DNA from 4 places in the Streptomyces sp. NPDC048142 genome. Region 2 is predicted to be linked to each of the others. Evidence: riboswitches for the same ligand, from Rfam matches in the RefSeq annotation. Region 2 holds a riboswitch; each other region holds the start of a gene.
What was found. Region 2 has a riboswitch for cobalamin ahead of ACGF2Y_RS13410 (ABC transporter substrate-binding protein). Riboswitches for the same ligand answer to the same signal wherever they lie in the genome.

Region 1: linked by a shared signal. The riboswitch ahead of metE (5-methyltetrahydropteroyltriglutamate--homocysteine S-methyltransferase) and the one ahead of ACGF2Y_RS13410 (ABC transporter substrate-binding protein) in region 2 are both predicted to bind cobalamin.
Region 3: linked by a shared signal. The riboswitch ahead of ACGF2Y_RS18855 (ABC transporter substrate-binding protein) and the one ahead of ACGF2Y_RS13410 (ABC transporter substrate-binding protein) in region 2 are both predicted to bind cobalamin.
Region 4: linked by a shared signal. The riboswitch ahead of ACGF2Y_RS21335 (ABC transporter substrate-binding protein) and the one ahead of ACGF2Y_RS13410 (ABC transporter substrate-binding protein) in region 2 are both predicted to bind cobalamin.

Annotation. Positions count from the first base shown of each region.
Region 1 covers NZ_JBIDBC010000049.1:28,521-32,884, reverse strand. Annotated here, with positions in the region: gene metE (5-methyltetrahydropteroyltriglutamate--homocysteine S-methyltransferase) at 1-1,978, opposite strand, end outside; cobalamin riboswitch at 2,145-2,360, opposite strand; gene ACGF2Y_RS34680 (hypothetical protein) at 2,685-2,882, shown strand; gene cobF (precorrin-6A synthase (deacetylating)) at 2,946-3,806, opposite strand; cobalamin riboswitch at 3,899-4,078, shown strand; gene ACGF2Y_RS34670 (CoA-acylating methylmalonate-semialdehyde dehydrogenase) at 4,320-4,364, shown strand, end outside.
Region 2 covers NZ_JBIDBC010000008.1:136,129-140,492, reverse strand. Annotated here, with positions in the region: gene ACGF2Y_RS13420 (amino acid permease) at 228-1,682, shown strand; gene ACGF2Y_RS13415 (Mov34/MPN/PAD-1 family protein) at 1,817-2,239, shown strand; cobalamin riboswitch at 2,310-2,429, shown strand; gene ACGF2Y_RS13410 (ABC transporter substrate-binding protein) at 2,488-3,483, shown strand; gene ACGF2Y_RS13405 (FecCD family ABC transporter permease) at 3,480-4,364, shown strand, end outside.
Region 3 covers NZ_JBIDBC010000013.1:126,150-130,513, forward strand. Annotated here, with positions in the region: gene ACGF2Y_RS18840 (acyl-CoA dehydrogenase) at 1-483, shown strand, start outside; gene ACGF2Y_RS18845 (acyl carrier protein) at 588-863, shown strand; gene ACGF2Y_RS18850 (beta-ketoacyl-[acyl-carrier-protein] synthase family protein) at 860-2,083, shown strand; cobalamin riboswitch at 2,250-2,437, shown strand; gene ACGF2Y_RS18855 (ABC transporter substrate-binding protein) at 2,498-3,544, shown strand; gene ACGF2Y_RS18860 (FecCD family ABC transporter permease) at 3,610-4,364, shown strand, end outside.
Region 4 covers NZ_JBIDBC010000016.1:139,442-143,805, forward strand. Annotated here, with positions in the region: gene ACGF2Y_RS21325 (ABC transporter ATP-binding protein) at 1-181, opposite strand, end outside; gene ACGF2Y_RS21330 (FecCD family ABC transporter permease) at 178-1,350, opposite strand; gene ACGF2Y_RS21335 (ABC transporter substrate-binding protein) at 1,347-2,594, opposite strand; cobalamin riboswitch at 2,997-3,184, opposite strand; gene ACGF2Y_RS21340 (NAD(P)/FAD-dependent oxidoreductase) at 3,647-4,364, shown strand, end outside.

The DNA of each region.
Region 1 (4,364 bases), on a different contig from region 2:
CGTAGCACATGTGGGTGTGAATCTGGGTGTCGGGCCGCACGCCGGCGGTGGCGAGCCGGAAGGACTCGGTCGCCCACGCCAGGTACGCGGCGTGCTCGGCGGCTCGCAGCGGGAGTGTTTCGCGCAGTGCGGGCTCGTCGACCTGGATCACCGAAGTGCCGCTCGCCTCCAGGTCGTTCACCTCGTCACGCAGGGCGAGGGCCACCTGGCGTGCGGTGTCGCCGAGCGGCTGGTCGTCACGGACGAAGGACCAGGCGAGCATGGTGACCGGGCCGGTGAGCATGCCCTTGACGGGCCGCTCGGTCAGCGACTGCGCGTACGTGGTCCAGCGCACCGTCATCGGCTCGGGGCGCGAGATGTCGCCCGCGAGGACCGGCGGGCGGACGTAACGGGTGCCGTAGGACTGCACCCAGCCGTGCTGGGTGGCGAGGTATCCGGTGAGCCGCTCGGCGAAGTACTGCACCATGTCGTTGCGTTCGGGCTCGCCGTGCACCAGGACGTCCAGTCCGGCCTTCTCCTGGAAGGACAGCACCTCGCGGATCTCGTCCTTGATGCGCTCCTCGTACCCGGCTCGGTCGATCCGTCCCGCACGCAGGTCCGCGCGTGCGGTGCGCAGTTCGGTGGTCTGCGGGAACGAGCCGATGGTGGTCGTCGGCAGCAGCGGCAGCCCGAGGTGGGCGCGCTGGGCGGCGGAGCGCTCGGTGTACGGCTGTGAGCGGCGGCCGTCCGCGTCGGTGATGGCCGCCGTACGGGCCCGTACCGCCGGGTCGCGGGTGAGCGCGGCACCGGCGCGGGAGGCCAGGTCTGCGCGGTTGGCGGCGAGTTCGGCCGTGATGGTGTCCGTGCCGCCGCCCAGGCCTCGGGCCAGGACGACGATCTCCTCGGTCTTCTGCTTGGCGAAGGCGAGCCAGCGGGCGATCTGCGGGTCGAGGTCGCGCTCGGCGTCCGCGTCCAGCGGGACGTGCAGCAGGGAGCAGGAGGCGGAGACGTCGACCCGGTCGGCGAGGCCGAGGAGGGTGCCGAGGGTGGCGAGCGACTTCTCGTAGTCGTTGATCCAGATGTTCCGGCCGTTGACGACACCGGCGACCAGGCGCTTGCCGGGCAGCCCGCCGGCCGCCGCGAGATCGTCGAGGTTCCCGGCGCCGGACTCGGTGAAGTCGAGCGCCAGCCCGTCGACGGGGGCCTTGGCCAGGACCGGCAGCGCCTCGCCGAGCCGCCCGAAGTAGGAGGCGACCAGCACCTTCGGCCGGTCGGTGAGTCCGCCGAGCTCGCGGTAGGCGCGGGCGGCGGCGTTCAGCTCGGCCGGGGTCCGGTCCTGGACGAGCGCGGGCTCATCCAGCTGCACCCATTCCGCGCCCGCCGCCCGCAGGTCGGCGAGGACCTCGGCGTACACGGGAAGCAACCGGTCCAGCAGGGTCAGCGGCTCGAAGTCCGCGGCCACCCCCGGGGCCGCCTTGGCGAGCAGGAGGTAGGTGACGGGGCCGACGAGCACCGGGCGCGGGGTGTGACCGAGCGCGAGGGCTTCCCCGAACTCCGCTACCTGCTTGGCGGAGTCGGCGGCGAACACCGTGTCCGGCCCCAGCTCGGGCACCAGGTAGTGGTAGTTGGTGTCGAACCACTTCGTCATCTCCAGCGGCGCGACGTCCTGTGTGCCGCGGGCCATGGCGAAGTAGCCGTCGAGGGCGTCGGCACGGATCGCTTCGCGGTGCCGCTCGGGGACAGCGCCGACCATGACGCTGGTGTCCAGGACATGGTCGTAGTACGAGAAATCACCGGTCGGCACGTCGTGGACTCCGGCCTCGGCGAGCTGCTGCCAGGTCCCCCGGCGCAGGTCGGCGGCGGTCCGCCGGAGGGTGTCCGCGTCGACGCGGCCCTTCCAGTAGCCCTCGATGGCCTTCTTCAGTTCACGGTTACGGCCCTGGCGGGGGTAGCCGTACACGGTGGCCCGTGCTGCCGCGGCTGCGGGCTTCGCTGTCACGTGACTCTCCTTCGCGAGCGTGTCTGTTGTCGCAGACCCCGGGACGGGACGCGGACGCGAAGGGATGACGCGTCGGGCGGACACCCGGGACACGTTGAACCGTGTCCGTCCGCCTGACGGTTACGCCGACCCGCCCACGAGGTCACCGGGATCTCCGCACGCGAACGGTCGCGTGCGGGCAGCGGGCAGGTCTTCGGACTCGCGGGCACGTCTGCCGGGGCACACACCTAATGGCCGTCGCTTCCCAGACCCGGCCGGGCCCAGTGCGTATGACGGCGGTCGTTCCCACTCACCGCTGCGGGGCAGTCCCGGATTTCCACCGGGTTCCCTCTTACGACACCCTGTCTGGCGGACAGGGCGAACCAGCTGCACCGGTCAGCCTAGAAGGGGCGTCCGTCCGGCGCACACCGTTGTTCACCCTTCGGACGGTGATGTGGGACACGGTGCGTCCTCCCCGGCGCCGGGGAGGACGCCCCCGCGGCGGACGGTCGCCGGGGCCCGCGCACGTTCTCCGTCCGTTCGACTGTTCGTCAAGGGCTCGCTGACCGCCAGTCAGGTCGTTCGCGTCAACTGGGCGTGACAGTGACACAGATGTAACCGAATGGCGTAGGGACTGCGGAACCACAGAGCGTCACAAGCCGTTCTTCTTCCCACTACACGGCCGCCGACCCGCGGCGAGGCCGACCGAGGAAACGGAAAACGCCAGATGAAGAAGACAGTCGGGTGGGCCCAGGACGGCGACGACTGGACGATCACCGTGAACGGCACGCTGTACCGCGCCGTCGAGCGGCCGACGGACGGCCGCGTGCACGACTACCTGGTACGGGGCAGCGACCTGACCGCCGAATGCCCCAGCCTGGGACACGGGCTCGGTGTGATCCGGGCGCACGAGTCCCGCGACTGACACCCCACAGGTCCGACGACGAGGTGCGGCGGCCGGAGCCGCCCGCGCCTCGACGCGGACCTTTCAGCCGTTCGTACGATCCGCGCCGCCCGTACGATCCGCGCCGCCCGTACGAGGGGTACCCCCCTGGTCGTCCGAGACATCCGTGTCGTCCGGACCTTGGCGCAGCAGATAGGTGTCCATGATCCAGCCGTGCCGTTCGCGGGCCTCCGCGCGCAGTCGGCTGATCCGGCCCGCCACCTCGTCGAGCGGTCCGGAGACGAGCAGTTCGTCCGGGGTCCCGATGTAGGCGCCCCAGTGGATCCACCACCCCCTGCCCGTCAGCTGGGTGAAGCTCTCGTGGCCGTCGAGCATCACGACGAGGTCGCAGTCCTCGGGGAATCCCTGGGCGAGCCGCCGGCCGGGGGTGATGTGGATGGGGCGGCCGACCCGGTTCAGGGTGACCCGGTGCCGGGCGGCGAGGGCCGAGACGCTGCTGATGCCGGGGATCACCGTGTGGCCGAATTCCACCGTTTCCCGGCCGCGGATGTCGTCCAGGATCGCGAGCGTGCTGTCGTACAGGGACGGGTCTCCCCACACCAGGAAGGCTCCGCACTGCCCGGGGGCGAGCTCCTCGGAGATCAGGCGTTCGCAGACGTCGGCACGGCGGTGGCGCCAGTCGCGCACCGCCGAGGCGTAGCGTCCGCTGTCCTGCTGGGTACGGTCCCGCCACGGGTCCTCGGCGTCGACGACGCGGTAGGGGCCGGTCAGGTGTTCGTCGAGGATGTCCCGTCGCAGCCGGGTCAGCGCGTCCTTCTCCTTGCCCTTGCCCAGTACGAAGAAGACATCGGCCCGGCGCATGGCCTTCACCGCGGCGAGGGTCAGATGGTCGGGGTCGCCGGCTCCCATGCCGATGACGAGGATGTGGCGGGGTGCGTCGCTCATGTCGGCCGATCATGCCAGGAGCGAGGCGGGGTGGACTTACTAGGACGTCCAACTATATGTTCGTGAGCAGAGGGGTGACCGGCAGGGAGCCGGCCGCCCCGAAGGCCCGTGGTGTCAGGGAAGCCGGTGTGATTCCGGCGCGGTCCCGCCACTGTGACCGGGGAGTTCGTCCTCGCAGGACATGCCACTGACGGTGCAGCAGCCGTTGGGAAGGTACGAGGACGCGCGGTGATCCGGGAGTCAGGATACCGGCCGCGGGATGTTCCGTGTTTCCACGAGGATGGAGCAGACACGCATGGCACCGGTCCGCACCCACGGCCCCGCAGGCCCGTCCCGGCGAGCGGTTTGCCCCGCCCCCTGACGGCCCCCGCCCTTCGCGTCCCCGACGGCAGGCCCCTCCGCACCCGCGCGCACCGAACCGACGGTGCGCCGTGCGCCGGTGCCGCCGCGCGCCATCCCCGGACCTCACCTGACGATCCCACCTGACGACCTCACCGACAGGAGCAGGCTTCCATGGTTCGCGAGCTCACCCATTTCATCGGCGGCAAGAACACACCC
Region 2 (4,364 bases):
AATCAAACCTCTTGCCCGCTTTCGCTGTGGTATGCGCCACAGAATGTCCCACGGTGTCCCCTGGCGGTCGTGATAAATCTTCACGACCGCCCGGGGACGTCACCCCTGTCCCCGGGGGCGCCACAGACCGGCCGAACGCCGGTGGCACTCCATCCATATCCGGGGGGATCAGGACCTGATCCGCAGCCTTGTACGGCGCGGATCGGCGTGGAGAAAGGCGCACCACCATGACATCGGCGCAGGTCGACGAAGGACAGGTCGACAAGGGCCGGCCCGGCGGCGACGCCGGGGCCGACGGGGCTGCCGGGGCCGACGGCGGGGGATACCAGCGCGGTCTGGGAGCCCGTCAGATTCAGATGATCGCCATCGGCGGAGCCATCGGCACCGGGCTCTTCCTCGGCGCGGGCAAAGCCATCGACCGGGCCGGACCCAGCATCGTCCTGGCCTACGTCATCGCGGGCCTGGTCATCTTCTTCATCATGCGGGCACTGGGCGAACTCCTGATGTACCGCCCGGTCTCCGGCTCCTTCTCGGAGTACGCCCGGGAATTCCTCGGACCGTTCTTCGGATTCGTCACCGGCTGGACCTACTGGCTCTTCTGGGTCGTCACCGGCATCACCGAAGTCACCGCCGCCGCCACCTATATGACGTACTGGTGGAACATTCCGCAGTGGCTGTCCGCCCTGGTGTTCACCCTCATCCTGTACGGCGCCAACCTGATCTCCGTGAAGCTCTTCGGCGAGCTGGAGTTCTGGTTCTCCATGGTCAAGGTCACCGCGATCATCGGCATGATCCTGATCTGCGCGGGCGTCCTCACCGTCGGGTTCTCCGACGCCGGCGACACCGCGAGCGTCTCCAACCTCTGGAACGACGGCGGCTTCTTCCCCAACGGCATCACCGGCACGCTCATGACGCTCCAGATCGTCATGTTCGCCTTCCTCGCCGTGGAACTCGTCGGCGTCACCGCCGGAGAGTCCAAGGACCCCGAGACCGTGCTGCCCAAGGCCATCAACACCGTGCCGTGGCGCATCGCCGTGTTCTACGTCGGCGCGCTGATCATGATCCTCTCCGTCGTGCCGTGGTCCACCTTCAAGCCCGGCGTCTCCCCGTTCGTGAAGGCCTTCGAGGAGATGGGTTTCGGCGTCGGCGCCGCCGTCGTCAACTTCGTCGTCCTCACCGCGGCGCTCTCCTCCTGCAACTCCGGCATGTACTCCACCGGCCGTATGCTCCGGGACCTCGCCCTCAACGGCCAGGGCCCCCGCGCCTTCACCAAGCTGACGAAGAACGGCCTGCCGCTCCTCGGCACCACCTTCTCCGCCGCCCTGATGCTCGTCGGCGTGTGGATCAACTACCAGTGGCCGGGCGAGGCGTTCACCTACGTCGTCTCCTTCGCGACCATCTCCGGCATGTGGGCCTGGATCATGATCCTGCTCAGCCAGATCCGCTACCGCCGCCTCGCCGACGCGGGCCTGCTCCCGCAGTCCTCGTTCAAGGCCCCCGGAGCCCCGTACACCAGCTGGTTCGCGCTCCTGTTCATCGGCATGGTCATCGTGATGATGGCGATCGACGAGGACGCCAGGATCTCGCTCTACTGCGCACCCCTGTGGGCGCTCCTCCTCTTCGTCTCCTACCGGGTGATCCAGGCGCGCACCCCGCGGAAGACCACCTCCGGCACCCACTGACCCCGAGGGCGGGCCCCACGACCGCCCTCCTCCCCGGACCGCCCCCGGCCGCCCCAACGGCCGACGGCGTCCAGCATGCGGGCCCCCGCGTACCACCCACCGGTACGCGGGGGCCCCTTGCATATCCTGGCGCCATGCTGACCATCACCCAGACGCTCTACGACCAGATCGTCGCCCACTCCCGCGCCGACCACCCCGACGAGGCGTGCGGAGTGGTCGCGGGCCCGGCCGGGACGGACCGCCCCGAGCGCTTCATCCCCATGCTCAACGCCGCCCGCTCGCCCACGTTCTACGAGTTCGACTCCGCCGACCTCCTCAAGCTCTACCGCGAGATGGACGACCGCGACGAGGAGCCCGTGGTCGTCTACCACTCGCACACGGCGACCGAGGCCTACCCCTCCCGCACCGACCTCACGTACGCCAACGAACCCGGCGCCCACTACGTCCTCGTCTCCACCGCCGACACCGACGGCGCGGGCCCTTTCCAGTTCCGCTCGTACCGCATCGTGGACGGCGAGATCACCGAGGAAGACGTGCGGGTCGTCGAGGCGTACTGAACCCCGGGCGGACCGCCGGGCCGCCGCACGGGTCTGGCACACTGCCCCCAGACCCGATCAAGGCAGCAGGAACCAGGAAGCCGGTGCGAATCCGGCACGGTCCCGCCACTGTGACCGGGCCCCCTCCCACGCGGACGACTCCTCAAACGGACGACATCGCACCGGAGGGCGGCCCGGAAGCCAGGAACTGGCCCGCCGCCTTTCCGCATCGACCAGGGGACGCGGAAATCCCCCGGAGAGGCCTCGCCATGTCCCGGCGCACCCCCGCGCTCATAGCCGCCGCCGTGCTGCTCCCGCTCGCCCTCACCGCCTGCTCCTCCCCGGACGGCGACGCCGCCACCGGGGACAAGGCCGCGGCGAAGAGCGACGGATTCCCGTACACCGTCAAGAACTGCGGTGTCACCACGACGTATCAGGCCCCGCCGAAGCGCGTGGTCACCATGAACCAGCACGTCACCGAGATCATGCTGGAACTGGGCCTGGCGAAGTCCCTCGTCGGCACCGCCTACCTCGACGACCAGGTCCTGCCGAAGTACGCGAAGGACTACGCCTCCGTCCCGGTCATCGCCAAGGAGTACCCCTCCTACGAGCAGGTCCTCGCCACCAACCCCGACTTCGTCTACGGCGGCTACAGCAGCGCCTTCACCGCCGGCGACGGCCGCAGCCGCGAAGCGTTCAAGAAGTCCGGCATCGAGACCCGGCTCAACGCCGAGAGCTGCACCGAGGGCGACCAGCCCATGGACACCCTCTACGAGGAGGTCCGCGAGGTCGGCCGCACCTTCGGCGTCGCCGACCGCGCCGAGGCCTGGATCAAGCAGGCCAAGGCCGACAACGCCGCCACCGCGAAGAAGCTCGCCGGCCTGAAGCCCGTCTCCGTCTTCGTCTACGACAGCGGCGACAAGACCGCCTTCACCGCGGGCGGCGAGGGCATCGGCAACGAACTGATCGAGCGGGCCGGTGGCACCAACGTCTTCGCCGACCTCGACAAGCCCTTCGGTGACGCCTCCTGGGAGAACGTCGTCGCCCGGGGGCCCGAAGCCATCGTGATCTACGACTACGGCGCCACCACCGTCGAACAGAAGAAGAAGCGCCTCCTGACCGACCCGGCCCTCGCCGACGTCCCCGCCATCAAGAACAAGCGCTTCGCGGTCATGCCGCTCTCCGACGCGGTCCTCGGCGTCCGCGTCCCCGCCGCCGTCGAGAAGCTCGCGGCCCAGCTCCACCCGGCGGCCACCACCCCGTGAGCTGCCGTACCCCCGCACCGCGGCGGCTGCTCCGCTACACCCTGGTGCTCGGCGTCCTCGCCGCGCTCCTCGCCGCCGCCGTGATCGCCGCCCTCGCCCTCGGCTCCGTCCGCATCCCGCCCGGCCAGGTCCTCGACATCCTGACCGGGCGGGCGGAGGCGAGCCCCTTCCGCACGATCGTCCTGGACGTCCGGCTGCCCCGCGTGCTGCTCGGCATCGTCGTCGGCGCCGGACTCGCCGTCATCGGCACCGTCCTCCAGGCCCTCGTACGCAACCAGCTCGCCGACCCGTTCCTCCTCGGCGTCTCCTCCGGGGCCTCCACCGGCGCGGTCCTCGTGATCGTCCTCGGCATCGGCGCCACCCTCGCCACCACCGTCACCATCCCCGCCGCCGCCTTCGCCGGCGCGCTGCTCTCGCTGCTGCTCGTCTACACCCTGGCGCGCGGCGGAGGCGGCCTCACCACCAACCGGCTCGTCCTCGCCGGGGTCGCCGTCTCCTACATCCTCTCCGCCCTGACCAGCCTGATCCTGGTCACCTCCGCCCGCGCCGACCACCTCCAGGAAGTCCTCTACTGGACCCTCGGCGGCCTCGGCGCGGCCCGCTGGGACATGCTCGCGCTCCCCGCGGTCACCCTGGTCATCGGCACCGCCGTACTCCTCACCCTGGCCCGCCCGCTCGACCTGCTTCTGGTGGGGGAGGAGGGCGCCACCGTCCTCGGCCTGGACACCGCCCGCTTCCGGGCCGCCGTCTTCGTCCTCGCCTCCCTCATGACCGGGGTGCTCGTCGCGTACAGCGGGGCGATCGGCTTCGTCGGGCTGATGGTCCCGCACATGGCCCGGATGGCCGTCGGCGCCGCACACCGCGCGCTGCTCCCGGTCGTC
Region 3 (4,364 bases), on a different contig from region 2:
GAGGGCGAGGCGCGCGAACGGCTGACCGAGCTGCGCAGGCTCTTCGCGCTCCAGTGGATCGCCCGCAACAGCGGCGACCTGCTCGCCTCCGGACGGCTGACCGCCGATCAGGTCACCTTTCTGCCCGCCACGCTGGAGGAGGCGATCACCACCGTGGCCGCCCACACCCCCGCCCTGGTCGAGTCCTTCGCGCTTCCCGAGCGCCTGATGTCGGACTGGCCGATCGCCGGACCCGGCTACGCGGAGGTCTACGACGACCCCGAGGGAGCCTGGCACCGGGGCCGCAGGGCGGGAATCCGGGGCCGCGCGGCGGAGTTCCGGCGGCCCGTCTGCGGCAGCAGGAGGCGCCCGCTGCGCGAGAAGGTGGCGGCGCTCAGCACCCGCGGGGTCCTGCTGGCGTACTGGGGAACCACCTCGATCCTCTCCCGATGGTTCGAGAAGCCGCAGGTGAGCGTAGACGAATCGGTTCGCCCCAGGGCGTAACCGGAAGATCGTCATCCAGTTACTTCGGGCGGTGGGTCGCTGCGTTCGGCCACCCGCCGCGCAGGAAGAGCCGAGCCGATGAGATGCCGATGAGAGGAATCACCATGAAGACCATCCACCCCAAGATCACCGAGGTGCTGACCGGGACGTTCAAGGTGCCCGGCGCCGAGATCCTGCCGGAGTCCACCATGGACAGCCTGGAGATGGACTCCCTCGCGGTCGCCGAGTTCGCCGTCATCATCAAGGAGACCCTCGGCGTCGACGCCGACTCGGAGAAGCTCTACAAGGACGCCACGCTGGCCGACATCTCCGTGTACATCGACGCGGCCGTCGGCAGCGCGGCGGCCGAGGCCACGGTGCCGGTGAGCAACACCCGATGAAGCGACCCGCCATCGCCGTCACCGGGCTGGGCATGATCACCCCGGTCGGCCACACCACCGCCACCACCTGGGACGGCGTGTGCGCCGGGGAGTCGCCCGCCCGCACCGTCCCCGAACTGCGGGGCTGCGCCGTCGACTTCGCCTGCACGGTCTCCGGCATCGACCTCGACGAAGCGGTCGGCGGCCGGACCGCGTTCCGGATGGGCCGGTACGTCAAGTTCGCCGTGCTGGCCGCCCGGGAGGCGGTCGCCGACGCCGGGCTCGATCCGGAGCACTGGGACGGCGCCCGGGTCGCCGTCGTGGTCGGCACCAGCAGCGGAGGATCCGCCGGACTCACCGAACAGGCCGTCGCCCTGGAGCGGCGCGGCCCGGAGGCCACCTCGCCCTCGGGCATCCTGCTGACCATCCCGAACATGCCCGCGGCCGAGATCGCCATCCGGATGAAGGCCACCGGACCCAGCCTGGCCCCGTGCACGGCCTGTTCGTCCGGGGTGACCGCGCTGTCGGTGGCCCGGGACATGCTGACGCTGGGCCACTGCGACATCGCCATCGCCGGGGCCACCGAGTCGATCGTGTTCCCGGTCGCCATGACCGGCTTCGCCCGCTCCGGAGCGGCAGCACTGCGGGACGGCGACCCCGCCCGCCTCTGCCGCCCCTTCGCCGCCGACCGGGCCGGGATCGTCATGGGCGAGGGTGCGGCCGTCATGGTCCTGGAGCGGGCCGAGGACGCCCGTGCCAGAGGAGCCTCCCCCCGGGCGCTGATCGCGGGCACCGGCGCCACCACCGACGCCCACCACCCCACCAGCCCCCACCCCTCCGGGGACGTCGCACGGGCGGCCGTCGACGCCGCGCTGCGCGACGCGGGCTGGCAGGCCGAGGACGTCGACCACGTCAACGCGCACGGGACGTCTACCCCGCTCAACGACGCCACCGAGGCCGCCCTCATCGGCCGGGCCTATCCGCACCGGCCGCCCGTCACCGCCCCCAAGGGCGTACTGGGCCACTGCATGGGGGCAGCCGGCGCCATCGAGGTGGGCCTGACGATCCTCACGCTCCAGCACGGGGTCGTCCCCCCGATCGCGAACCTGGACGCCCCCGCGCCCGGGTTCGACATCGACTGCGTCACCAAGCTGCCGCGCGAGGTGCCCGTACGGCGGGCCGTCAGCCACTCCTTCGGCTTCGGCGGCCAGAACGCGGTGATCGCCCTCCAGGCTCCGTAGCCCTCGGGCCGCGCAGCTCTCGGGCCGCGTAAACCTTCGGGCTCCGCAACGTACGGGCTCCGTGGCCCCGGCGGATCCTCCGGGCCGGTGCGGGCGGGCCGATCCCGCGCCGCACCGGCCCGCGAACAGCGGCCGCCGCACCGGCCCCGATCCGCGCGAAGACGCGTGATAGCTTGCCGGGGCCAGTCGAACCCCAGCGACGGGGTCAGGGAATCCGGTGCGAACCCGGAACTGACGCGCAGCGGTGAGGGCGACGGGCGGGGCCACGGCCACTGGAGCACCCAGGTGTTCCGGGAAGGCGTCCCGTCCGGACGAACCCGAGTCCGAAGACCTGCTGGCGCCCGCGCCCCGCACCGGGGCACGGGAACCGTACGACGGGCTCCGCGGCTGGGCCCAGAGACACAGAGGTCCTTCGTGCTGTCCACGGCCGCCCCCGCCCCGATACGTACCGCCGCCCTGCTCGCGGCGGGACTCCTCCTGCTGACCGCCTGCGGCGGCGACGGGAGCACCACGGCCGCCGAGGGCGGCCAAGCCGACGGGTTTCCGCTCACGCTCAAGAACTGCGGACGCACCGTCACCGTGAAGGCCCCGCCCGAACGGGCCGTCTCCGTCGACCAGGGCTCGACCGAGATCCTCCTCTCGCTGGGCCTCGCCGACCGGCTGGCCGCCACCGCCACCTGGAGCGACCCGGTCATGAAGGGCCTGGAGAAGGCCAACGCCGGAGTCGAGCGGATATCGGACAACCGGCCCTCCTCGGAGAAGGTCCTCGACAAGGAGCCCGACTTCGTCTCCGCCTCCTTCGCCTCGACCCTCGCCAAGGGCGGCGTCGCCCCCCGCGAACAGTTCGAGAAGCTCGGCGTCCCCACCTACATCTCGCCCGCCGACTGCACCGGCAAGGACAACAGCGGCGGCGGCGACGGAGCCCGTACCGCGCCGCTGACGATGGACAGCGTCTACACGGAAGTCCGTGAACTGGCCGAGGTGTTCGGGGTCCCCGAGCGCGGTGACGCCCTGGTGAAGAAGCTCCGGGCGCGGGTGGACAAGGCCACCGACGGCATCGACGCGTCGGACGCCTCTCTCCTCTACTGGTTCTCCGACTCCAAGGCCCCCTACCTCGCGGGCTGTTGCGGCGCCCCCGGCGTCATCACCAAGGAACTCGGCGCGAAGAACGTCTTCGACGACACCCACGACGAATGGCCCCAGGTCAGCTGGGAGACCGTCGCCGACCGCAACCCCGACGTCCTGGTCATCGGCGACCTGAGCCGCACGATACAGACCGCCGAGAGCGCCGAGAAGAAGATCGAGTTCCTGGAGTCCAACCCGGTCACGAAGAAGATGGACGCCGTCAAGAACCGCCGCTACGTGCTGCTCAGCGGCCAGGCCATGAACCCCACCATCCGGACCGTCGAGGGCCTGGAGCGCGTCGCGGCCGGACTCCGCGAGTTCGGGCTCGCGGGGTGAACGGCGGGAACCGGCCGGTGCGGGAGACGGAGGGCCGGTCGGTGCCTGACGCCGAGGACCGGCCGGTGCTTCCGCTCGCCGTGCCGCCGGGCCCGGTGTGGAGCGGCGGCCCGCTCGCCGTGCTGCTCTGGGCCGGCGGCGTCCTGCTCCTGCTGCTCTCCGTCGCGGTCGCCGTGACCATCGGGCCCGCCCGGATCTCCGTGCCCGACGTCTGGTCCGCCGTCGCCGCGCACCTCGGGTTCGGCGCTTCGGACCTCAGCCCGATCCGGGACGGCATCATCTGGAACCTCCGCATGCCCCGCACCCTCCTCGCCGCCGTGTGCGGCGCGGGCCTCGCGGTGTGCGGCACGGTGATGCAGTCCCTGCTGCGCAACCCCCTCGCCGACCCCTTCGTCCTCGGCGTCTCCTCCGGAGCCTCGACCGGGGCGGTCGTGGTGGTCGTCCTCGGGGTCGGCGGGGGAGCGGTGTCGCTGTCGGCCGGGGCGTTCGCCGGGGCGCTCCTCTCGTTCGCCCTGGTGCTGCTGCTCAGCCACACCCTCGGCGGCAGCACCGACCGGGTCGTCCTCTCCGGCGTCGCCGCGATGCAGCTCTTCTCCGCCCTCACCTCCTTCGTCGTGATGACCTCCGCGGACGCCGAGCAGACCCGCGGGGTGCTGTTCTGGCTGCTCGGCTCGCTCAGCGGCGTCGGCTGGACCGAGGTCGCCCTCTGCTCCGCCGTCCTCGCCGGCTGCCTGGTGGTCTGCCTGGCCCACGCCCGTACGCTCGACGCCTTCGCCTTCGGGCAGGACGCCGCCGCGGCCCTCGGCGTGAACGTCGCCCG
Region 4 (4,364 bases), on a different contig from region 2:
GGAGGCCGAGCCCCGACAGTACGGCCCGGCCCGTCCGGCGCCCGCAGGGCGACCGCGTGCGGTAGCCGACGGCGAGCCCCTGGGTGACCAGGCCGCCGTCGCGGACGCCCGGCCCGCTGTCCTTGTCCCTGTCCGTGTCCGTGACGGGTTCGGTGAGGGTGTCGGTGTCGGTGTCGGTCACGAGGCCACTCCTTGTACGCCGCGACGGCTGCGGATCAGGAACGTGATGACCACGGGGGCGCCGAACAGCGAGGTGATGGCGTTCAGCGGCAGTACGGAGTCCGATCCGGGCGGCTGGCTCAGCAACGCGCACGCCAGCGCGAGGAACGCGCCCGCGAGCATGGAGGCCGGGATCAGCGCCCGGTGGTCGGAGGTGCCCAGCGCCACCCGGGTCAGATGCGGCACCGCCAGGCCCAGGAAGGCGATCGGGCCGCAGAACGCGGTCGCCGCGCCCGCCAGCAGCGAGGTGCCGAGCAGCGCCAGATCGCGGCTGCGCCGTACGTTCAGGCCCATGGTGCGGGCGTAGTCCTCGCCGAGCAGCAGGCTGTTGAGGCGTTTGGCGGTGAGCAGCGCGGTCAGCAGCCCCGCGCCGATGACGGGCAGCATCACGTGGAGGTCGGGCCAGGTGGTGGAGCTGAAGCTGCCCAGGCCCCACATGACGAACTGCTGGGCGCGTTCGGGCTGGGCGTAGACGAGCATCACGCTGACCACGGCGGTGGCCGCCGAGCCGATCATGACGCCGATGACGAGCAGGGTGACCGCCGACCGCACCCAGCGCGAGAGGAGGAGTACGAGGGCGAGTACGGCGGCCGCGCCGAGCGAGGCGGCCAGGATGACGCCCACGCGCCCCAGCCCGGCCAGGTCTCCCGTGAAGCTGCCCGCGACCCCGCCGGTGCCGACCACCACGGCGGCGACGCCCATGCTGGCGCCCGAACTCACCCCGAGCGAGAACGGGTCGGCCAGCGCGTTGCGGAACAGCGTCTGCATCTGTACGCCCGCCACCGCGAGGGCGGCCCCGACGGCGACGGCGGTCAGCGCGCGCGGCAGCCTGACCTCCTCGACGATCACGGTCCACCTCGGGTCGCCGGCGGTGCCGCCGAACAGGACGCGCACCACCTCCGTGACCGGCACCGGGTGGGACCCGGTCGCGATGGTGAGCACGAACAGTGCGGCGGTGCCTGCCGCGAGGGTGAGGACGACGGCGAGACGCCGCCTCGGCCGTACCGCCTGCGGGGTGTCCGGGGCGGCGGCGGCCGGTTGGGCGGCAGGGGTGGGGGCGACCGCCTCGGCGTCCGGGGTAGCGGCGTCCGGGGTGGCGGCGGCCGGTGGGGTTGTCTTGTGCGTCGTCACGCCCTGGGCACCTGCTGGTAGAAGGTGAAGGTGTGGTCCTTCGCCCGGTCCGGGTGCATCAGCGCGAAGAGGTCGGCGAGGACCAGGTCGGGGCGCAGCACACCGCGTTCGAAGTAGTCGTTGCCACCGTTGGGGCCGAGCGCCTTGGTGTTCGACCAGACCGCGCCGTCGGAGAGGGCCTCCAGCTGTCCGTACCGGCTGTCGGCCTTCACGGCGTCGGCGGTTGACTTCCACTTCTCCTGCTGGGCGAGCCAGACCGGGGCGTCACCGCCCTTGGCGTACACGGCCTCGAAGTTCAGCTGGAGGTTGCCGGTACCCGGCTTGCCCGCCCAGGGGTAGGTGCCGCCCGCGTCCTTGATCAGCCGGGCGGCGTAGCTGCCTCCGGCGGGCATGTACCAGGTGCCCTGGTACATCGTGCCGGGCAGGACCTCGACGGGCTTGCCCGCCTTGATCACCTGGGCGCCCTTCTCGGCGACCTTGAGGTAGTCGCTCTCGATGGTGCCGAACAGCTTGTCGGCGCGCTTCTCCGCCCCGGTGAGCGCGGCCATCGCCTTGACCCACTCGGCGCGGCCGAGCGGACTGGACTCCAGCCACTCGGCGTTGGCGACCACGGCGATCCCGGCCCGGCGGAGCTTGGGGTACTGCGGGTCGTCGGTGCCCTGGGTCATCAGCACGTCCGGCTTGGCGCCGATGACGCTCTCGGCGTTGAGGGTGCGGTCCTTGGCGTACTCGGTGACCTTTCCGGCCTTCACCCGCTCGATCACCTGGGCGGAGGAGATGTTCGCGACGCTCGCCACCCCGGTCAGCACGTCCAGGGTGCCCGTCTCGGTGAGCAGCGGCAGGTGGGTGGTGGAGGCGGAGTACAGACTCTTCACGGGGACGGTCACCTGCGGCGCGCTCGCCAGGTCGCCGGTCAGTTTCGGCTTCGGCGCACCGCATTTGACCAGGACGTACGACTCGGGCTTGCCCTTGGGGTACGGCTCCTTGACGGTGAGGACCTGGTAGCTCTTCTCGTAGCGGAGGGTGAAGTTCTCGGCGTGCCGCACCGTCGACTTGTCCGGGAAGTAGTCCTTGGCCGGGTCGAAGTCCTTGACGCAGTCCTTCCCGGCCGCCTGGGCATCGGCCTTGTCGTCGGCGGGCCGGTCGGAGTCACCACCACACGCGGTGAGCGCGAGGGCTGCGGTGAGGAAGGCCGCCGCGGCGGCCTGCCGGCGGCGGCCGGGCGTGAGGGATCGCAGGGACAAGGTGACTCCTGGTGGCGTGGCATACGTGGACAGCGCGCACCGGCGTTCCGGGGCGCGTGATGCGGCGTACGGGAGGGAAACCCGCTGAGAGGGAGGAGGCCGACGGGATGTGAGTGCCCGTCAGGATCTGAGATGGCCGACGGGATCTGAGGGATCTGAGGGATCTGAGGGATCTGACGGGATCGGAGGTGATCGTCAGGGCCCGAGGGGACCGTCAGGATCTCGGAACGCCGTCAGGATCCGAGGAGGCCGTCAGGATCTCGGGACGCCGTCAGGGCCCGGAGGGACGGGCCTGGGCGTCACGCCGGGCAGGCCGGCCCGATGGGCCACGGGCAGCGCGAAGTCGCCGCCATACACACGCAGGCACATAGGTGCCACCGCCTCTCCTGGGGAAATCCGCCCCGTACATCGAGGTGCGACGGCGTGAGTCTCCTGACTCGGGATCACAGCTTCTCCGGCCTTCCCGCCCCCGGATGGGGCGGTGGCCATGGGCGGAGTCGCTCCCCCTACACAGTGGCGGTACCGTGCCGGAATCTCACCGGCTTCCTCGTTCCGCCGTCGCTTGACGGACCGAAGCATCGCAGAACCGGCCCCGGCCACGCCAGACTCACACCTGTGCGACGAGCCACAGCAACCTGGCCCGTACCTGTGTGACGAGCCCCAGCAGGCGGTCGCCGGATGGCCTTGGGGCACCTGAGCTGCGGATGACCTGCGCGTGGCCCGCGGACAAATCCCTTCGACGAGCCTGTCGCGAGGTTCCGCCCGTACCCGTGGTGACCGCTGTCCACCCGTCCGCCGCAGGGTGCGCAGCAGTCCGGGTCCGGCCCGTAGTCCGGGGCCGGTCGGTTCGGCATCGGATCACCTCGTCAGCTGAGCCTGCTACCTGCTACCTGCCATCTGCCATCTGCTGTCTGCGCTGCCCGGGGTGTGGTGAGCATCGGCGGCCGATGTTCCGCCGCCCTGTGGCCCACGTCACGCGTCATTCCTGTCAGGGATCGGGGCGCTGTTCCGCTCAAACTCACGAGAGCCAAGCGAACCGACAGGAGCAAGACATGAAGCACCGCATCGTCGTCCTCGGCGCCGGTTACGCCGGGGCCTACGCGGCCGGCACCCTCGTTCGTCGGCTGTCCCCGGAGGACACCGAGGTCACCGTGGTCAACGCCGAGCCGGACTTCGTCCAGCGGCTGCGGCTGCACCAGCTCGCGGCAGGCCAGGAGATCGAGGCCCCCCAGCTCGCCGACGTCTTCGCGGGCACGGGGATACGGCTGCGCCTGGCCCGTGTCACGGCCATCGACCCCGAGCGCCGAGTCGTCGCTGTGGCCGATGCCGATGCCGATGCCGACGGCGGCGGTGGCGGTGGCGGTGGCGAGATCGGCTACGACACGCTTGTCCACGCGCTGGGCAGCCACGGTGACGACCGCGGTGTCCCCGGCGTGGCCGAGCACGCCTTCGACGTCGCCGCCCGGCCTTCCGCACTGCGCCTGCGCGAGCGTCTGGACAGCATGGAGAAGCGGGGCGAAGGTGTGAATGTGCTGGTTGTCGGCGACGGGTTGACCGGCATCGAGACCGCCACCGAGATCGCCGAATCCCGGCCCGGCCTGTCGGTGGCGCTGGTCGCCCGCGGAGAGCTGGGCGCCCAGCTCTCCTCCGGAGCCTGCGGCCATCTGCGCCAGGTCTGCGACCGGCTGGGTGTCACCGTTCTGGAGCACACCAGCGTCGAATCCGTCGAAGCGATGCGGGTGTTGTGTGCCGACGGCACCGCCCTGGCGT